3 regions of the Paenibacillus sp. FSL L8-0502 genome follow, and region 3 is predicted to be linked to each of the others. Evidence: riboswitches for the same ligand, from Rfam matches in the RefSeq annotation. Region 3 holds a riboswitch; each other region holds the start of a gene.
What was found. A riboswitch is a leader RNA that binds a small molecule or an ion and turns the genes downstream of it on or off. The one in region 3 is predicted to bind cyclic di-AMP.
Positions count from the first base shown of each region.

Region 1: it holds a riboswitch for cyclic di-AMP, as region 3 does, so the genes downstream of both, NSQ57_RS00535 (C40 family peptidase) here and NSQ57_RS13325 (3D domain-containing protein) in region 3, are expected to answer to the same signal.
Region 2: it holds a riboswitch for cyclic di-AMP, as region 3 does, so the genes downstream of both, NSQ57_RS06705 (hypothetical protein) here and NSQ57_RS13325 (3D domain-containing protein) in region 3, are expected to answer to the same signal.

Region 1 covers NZ_CP151958.1:134,744-137,009, reverse strand. The annotation lists gene NSQ57_RS00540 (hypothetical protein) at 1-603, shown strand, start outside; cyclic di-AMP (ydaO/yuaA leader) riboswitch at 880-1,017, shown strand; gene NSQ57_RS00535 (C40 family peptidase) at 1,023-1,523, shown strand; gene NSQ57_RS00530 (GNAT family N-acetyltransferase) at 1,829-2,266, shown strand, end outside.
Region 2 covers NZ_CP151958.1:1,493,596-1,495,861, forward strand. The annotation lists gene NSQ57_RS06700 (glutathione peroxidase) at 1-153, opposite strand, end outside; cyclic di-AMP (ydaO/yuaA leader) riboswitch at 620-792, shown strand; gene NSQ57_RS06705 (hypothetical protein) at 908-1,303, shown strand; gene kdpA (potassium-transporting ATPase subunit KdpA) at 1,715-2,266, shown strand, end outside.
Region 3 covers NZ_CP151958.1:3,138,399-3,140,664, reverse strand. The annotation lists gene NSQ57_RS13330 (amino acid ABC transporter ATP-binding protein) at 1-611, shown strand, start outside; cyclic di-AMP (ydaO/yuaA leader) riboswitch at 842-1,010, shown strand; gene NSQ57_RS13325 (3D domain-containing protein) at 1,017-1,685, shown strand; gene NSQ57_RS13320 (polysaccharide deacetylase family protein) at 1,879-2,266, opposite strand, start outside.

The sequences.
Region 1 (2,266 bases), 2.8 Mb from region 3:
CATGTGTATTTGTGGATACTACTAGGGGCGACTGTACTACGCATACTGATCACTCCCTTCATTAGAGCCGGAATATATCAAAGCCTGCATACCGATGCGACTGAGCCGCAAAGCCTGTCCTTTTTCAAAGGTATGAAACGCCATGGCATGTCGTCGCTGTTGTATTACATCATCGAGTTGGGACTGCTGCTGATTCCCGCCTTTTGGGTAGTACCGAGACTCTACCCTATTGTAGCAGGTACGCTTCAATCTCCCTCTTACCTGCTGCACTTGTTGCCCTATGCCATGGGATGGATGGCATACGGATGGTTCATTCGGCAGTGCATCCTGTATATGCAACTAGGCACTGTCGGTGGTCACGCCATACTATCGTCCCTGCTCGCCTTCTTTCGCCAGCTTCTCCCAGCTGTCGGTATATCCCTTTTGCTCGGTGCTTGTGTGCTGCTGGTCTTCGGTCTATTTGGCACCGTGGCGATGATTTGGACTGGCATGCTCGCGCTCATTCTCCAACAATCGTATCATTTTGTTACTAGTCTGGTCAGGCTGTGGCATATCAGTTCGCAGTACAGACTATGGCATACCGATATCTCCAGTAGAAGCTAAGCCCTTCCTTTATGTTAATCACTTCATTTCCGTCTGTCGAAAAAACTTTATGCATAACCGCGCAAACGGCACATAACTGAATACTGTTAACAAGATCTGTTCCTGGGACATTAGGAGCAGATTTTTTTTGTAACTTTTTGCAATGAAACATTTGCCAAAGCCAGCCGACTTTGTTACAATAATCGCAGTGAACTGATAGTAACAACTTTGTAATCTTTATTGTAACCTTTATCTCAAAAATATCGTTATTGTGAATACTGCTCTCCAAGGTGCACATCTTAAGTAAAGCCTAATTCCTGGCACCTAGGAAGCGGGGGAACCAGTTTGGGTGAATTGATCTCGCAACAGAGTGGTCATAGGGGAACCTTCTACCGAATCCTTAAGCTAACCTCGCAGGCATTGGAAGGGGTATATTTTTTTTGAAGAAGAAGCTAACGATCGCAGCTATGAGTCTTGCCATTGCCTTTACATCTTTTACATTCGGTGGCGGCAGTGCATTTGCAGACTCCAAGATGGACCAGGTCATCCAAGATGCCAAAGGAACGAACTACAGAAGCGGAGGCACTACACTCGAGGGATTCGATTGCTCCGGCTTCACAATGTATGTATTCAACAAACTGGGAATTAAACTTCCGCATCAATCTGGATCACAATTCAAAATGGGATCTTCTGTATCCCGCGATGAAATGAGGCCTGGGGACCTGGTGTTCTTCAACACCACAGGAAGAGGCATTTCCCATGTAGGTATCTTCGTAGGTGAAGGGAAATTTGCCCACTCCTCGACTTCACGTGGTGTAGTAGTTAGCTCACTGAACGAAAATTATTACGCTAACCGCTATGTCGGTGCAAAAAGAATTATGAGCACAGACGCTTACCATTCTGTAGCTTCAGATATTCCTGATGACGATAACGTAGAATAACTAACGCACAGCAAGCTAACCCTAGCCGCAATTTGATTCTGGCCGGAATCGAATTGCGGTTTTTTATGTCCACAACATCAGCAATGATTATCTTTACTGACGAACTGACACCTCAAAAGGTTTCAATTTTAGCGAACATCGTCGGTTTTACCGTCACCGCTGGGGGAGCATATGAGCAGTAATTCCTTCTTATTGAATGTATACCCGACTTAGGTATGAAATAAACACGCTTGCCATTCCCCTGCAACTTGTCTACAATCTGTTGTTAATGATTGAAGTACCTGTGTAAAAGGAGGATGGAACACATGCCGGCCTCAATATCCAACTATCGGATCGTACCGATGGACGAGCATCAAGCGGCTGCAATCTGTGAGTGGCGCTATGATCCACCTTATAACATATACGGTTGGCTCCCCTGGGAACAAATGAAGGCGCTTGAAGTCGAATTTGGGAGTCCCACGCTTCGCCAAGAGCAATATGTTGCCGTACTGGATGAAGAGAACAAGCTGACAGGATTTGCTCAATATTTTCCTATGATCGGTGTGACCCGGCTAGGTCTTGGAATGCACCCTGACAGATGCGGACATGGCAAAGGATCAGATTTTGTCCGTGCCATTGCAGAGGAAGCCCAACGACGCAACCCGAAGAATGAAATTGATCTAGAGGTGCTCACTTGGAATGGGCGCGCTATTCGGGCCTACAAGGCGGCTGGATTTGAGCTTACAGATACCTATGAACGCCAG
Region 2 (2,266 bases), 1.6 Mb from region 3:
ATACTGGTCATATAGCTCTTGTAGCGCTTTGTATTGGGGGGTTAACCCACATTTGCTGGCAGTGTTCACGATAAGCAGAACGTTCCCTTCAAATGTGGATAACGGAATTTGTTTCCCTTGCAGGGTTTGCGCATCATATTCATAAACGGTCATAGCATCTCTCCTCATTCAATATTCAGCAATTAAATTTTAGACAATTTAAAGAAGGGTTGCAAGCCTGGAAAAGCTGTATAAAGCCTTCAGGCGCTGTAAAATCGTATTTTGCTCAAAACAGTAAATCGCACCGCAAATGGAGCGAATTAAGGTGTTTCTTCTTATAAAAGCGGGTTCAATCGGTGTTTAGCTGGTACATATAGCGTATTTTCTTCTCTTTTTACAAAAAAAGGCCAATAACGCTTTACCCTACGCCAATATTGACATGCTTGTCATTTTCAAAAAGGGATGAAAAACAGAGATTAAAGGAGATGTGAGAAGCATAGTTGCATTGTAAGCGTTATTATTAATCTTCTATGCTCTAAAGCCCGATTTATAACCCTGCAGTTGAGCTTTACAGTCTTCCATGCGCGGGTGTATGATTCAAGACGTAATTTCAAATTAACTTGAATGAAGCAACAACGAAATGTCTATAGCGCTGAATTTTGCAGTTGCAAAAACGGGGGAACCAATCGAGACTGTACGGCTTCGGAAGCCGTGTGTCTCATGGGGTGAATTTTCCGGTCAAGTGCCAGAAATAGGGCGACTCTCACGTCCGAATCCGACAGCTAACCTCGTAAGCGTACAGGGAGAGGCAACAAACCGCCGTGTGCAGCCATGGTTTATTTTATCATGGATATGTCAGAAGCCGGAGGAAAGCCTTTTTCCTTCGGCTTCTTTTTGTTGTCTTTTTATACCGGGAGAGGAGCTACTGATGGAAGGTCGGTTAATTATTGTCACTGCACCGAATGAAGCGGGCAGAAGTTTTGTGAAATTGCTTATTTTCAAAAAATTGGCGTTTGCAGTTCTCACGAATAGCGCCCAGGAGGAACGACAGCTCAAAAAAATGGGTGTGGAGCACATTGTCCGCATCAATACCATGCAAGCGGGAAAATGGAATTTTCCAAAAAAAGAAATTGGTAGTGTGTATTTGTTCGAGAACAGCTTGAATCTGACTTGCCGTTTCCTGCAAATATGTCGACCACTAACATCGGAATCGATCTATGTTATTACACACGGCTGTAATCCACAAGGAATTTATCGGGGATTGGGAGCGGACCATGTGATCTACACATTGAACGGAGAGGTGGGTTTTCTGCTGAACGGATAAGCACTTATGACATAGTTGTTTTATGATTTTATGATGGAATAAGAATGACGATCTGAGGATCGATACGGAGGGTATAAACATGATGGATATATACATGCTGCTCGTCATGGCTGTGAGTTATGGAGTGATACTGCTGTTTGTACGCTGGTGTGATGCGCAGACCTCTAAAGGAGGACGAAGAGGATGATCGTTATACTCGGGCTTACGGCTATTGTGTTTATGTATTTAATCTACGCACTCCTGAACCCTGAAAAGTTCTAGTCACTTGTAGGGATAGAGCGGGCGGGAACAACAGATCTGAGCATTAAAGCATCATTGGTAGCAGGTTTTCGCAAACGTGTGCACTTCATAGATGGTCTGAATCGGGTCTGTTGTTCCAAACGCAGGAGCATTTTGAAGGAGGAATAGAGGATGGAGCTGCTTCAAATTGGAATTGTGATCGTTATATTGCTGCTCTTGGTAAAGCCAATGGGGACATATATGTATCATGTATTCTCGAATGAACCGAATCGGACGGATCGGATTTTTGGCAGAACAGAAAAGCTGATTTATAAGGTAGTAGGCTTGAAGAAAGTGGAGAGCATGCGTTGGACTACGTATGTTATGAGTTTCATTGCTACGAACGCCGTGCTTGTGGCAATCAGCTACTTGCTGTTGCGTTTACAGGGAATGCTTCCCGGTAATCCGGCTGGAAACAGTAATATGGAAGCATCACTAGCTTTTAATACGGTAATCAGCTTTATGACGAATACGAATCTCCAACATTATAGCGGAGAAAGCGCGCTTACGTATCTGACACAGATGGCGTTCGTCACGATGATGATGTTCACTTCGGCTGCTTCCGGTTTTGCGGTTGCTGCGGCTTTTATGAGAGGATTGACGCGGCGCGGTGAAGGGATGGGCAATTTCTTTCAAGATTTTATTAAAGCCATTATAAGGATTTTCCTGCCGCTGGCCTTTGTG
Region 3 (2,266 bases):
CGGGGAAGAGTACGTTTTTGCGTTGTATGAATCTGTTAGAACAGCCGACGGATGGGGAGATTTTATTTGAGGGCGAGCCGATTACAGCTCGTGGTCATAATATTAATGTAACCCGGGAAAAAATGGGGATGGTGTTCCAGCATTTTAATCTGTTCCCACACAAAACAGTGTTGCAGAACCTGACGCTTGCACCGACGCAGGTTAGAAAACAGTCAGGTAAGGAAGCGGAAAAAATTGCATTAGAACTCCTGCGTACCGTGGGGCTCGAGGATAAGAAGAATACCTATCCGAACCAGCTATCCGGTGGTCAGAAGCAACGTATTGCGATTGCGCGTGCTTTGGCCATGCAGCCGCACGTAATGCTGTTCGATGAGCCGACTTCTGCATTGGACCCTGAAATGGTTGGAGAGGTTCTGGATGTAATGAAGAAGCTCGCCGAAGGCGGTATGACAATGGTAATTGTAACGCATGAAATGGGCTTTGCCCGCGAGGTAGGCGATCGAATTATCTTTATGGATAACGGTCAAATTGTGGAGCAGGGTGCACCAGACCAGGTATTTGGCACTCCAAGCCATGATCGCACTCGTGATTTTCTTGCCAAAGTATTGTAAGAAAGTGCTGGTCTAATCATAAAAGAGCTCTCCGTTGACGGAGGGCTTTTCTTATTTTGTCACCATTTCCCCATACTTTCGTAACAAATATCGATTTCTTAATGACAAAATTGTAACGAGTGTAGTATGATGTTCAGGGTTCCCAACATTTTCATGCGGATAAGGTTACAAAATTGTGATATTATGCAGTAAGCCAAAACTTACCGGGACAGCATGCGGTTAGACAAGCGCTGAAATGCTGGCCCAAACTATGGGAAGTGCGGGGGACGTAACAACGGCAGCCATTCCGATACGTCATAAGACGATGAGGAATATGCCTAGGGGTGAATTGCACAAGCATAGGGCTTCTCCTGAGTCCGAATCCGACAGCTAACTTCGCAGGCATAAAAGAGGAGGTACATATCTTTGAAACATTTAAAACATATTGGTAAAACGATGAAAATTGCGGTGCTTGCCGCAGCTATTGCAGGGTTGGCACAGACAGCTGGAATAGCGGATGCTGCCTCGCTTCACACTGCCAAAGAGGGCGATACCTTCTTTTTGCTTGCTCAACGTTATGGAGTATCGGTAGACGAGCTAACAAAGGCTAACCCAAACATTGCCTCCAGCAATATATATGCAGGTCTGCAAATTAAGGTGCCTGGCGAAAAAAGTGTAAAGGCAGCTTCGGAATCGAAGCCGCAGCTTCTTACGGAGAAAGCAGCAGCGAATGAGGCGCCAACGATTGAAGCTTGGGGTAAAACATTCAACTATAGCAAAATAGTTGACGTTAAGGCTTCAGCGTATTCTGCCGCAGCCGATGAGAATGGTAAATGGGGCGCAGTGGACTACTACGGCAATCCGCTTAAACTAGGTACAATTGCGGTAGATCCTAACGTCATTCCGATGGGCACGAAAGTACTGGTTACAGGCTACTCCCATCCAGGTTTGCCGGATCATTCTTTTGTAGCTGTCGCTCGCGATCAGGGCAGCGCCATTACAGGAAAGCGGATTGATATCTTTATTCCAGGCAACAAATCATTTGTGAACGACTTTGGATTTCAAAATGTGAAGCTGTACGTTATTGATAAATAGCATTGTACGTATATACAGTTTAATTAAACATAATATATATTATGTAAACATAACGCCTATATCCGTATATATCTAGGTCGGACTCTTATCAGGTCCTATCCGTAAAAAGGCTGTCTTGACGAGCAGAATACTTCTGCTGGTAAGACAGCCTTTTTACGTTGCTTTAGCTTGGACCTCAATTATAAACATACTGTTATTTTCGTTCCGATGTGTGGAGTAGCCGGGGGACTGTCACAAATTTGTAGCCCTTAGCTTTTAGAGAGTGAATTAGACCCGGCAAAGCTTGGATAGTGCCTTGCAAGTTGGAACTTTGACCTCCACCAGCGTGCATTAAAATAATAGAGCCAGGCCCTGTAGCTGGAATCACATTTCGCTGAATTTGTGTTTTACTTAGTCCCTTCCAGTCGAGAGAGTCTACATTCCAGTTGACAATCATGTAGCCATGACGACGTGCCCACTTTATTTGAGGCTCTGTAATTTCACCGTAGGGTGGACGAATCAACTTGGGGCGAAAACCTGCGCTGGCTTGTAAAATACGTTCTGTTTTTGTAATCTGGTTGCGAAAGCGTTCTGGTGTAGCC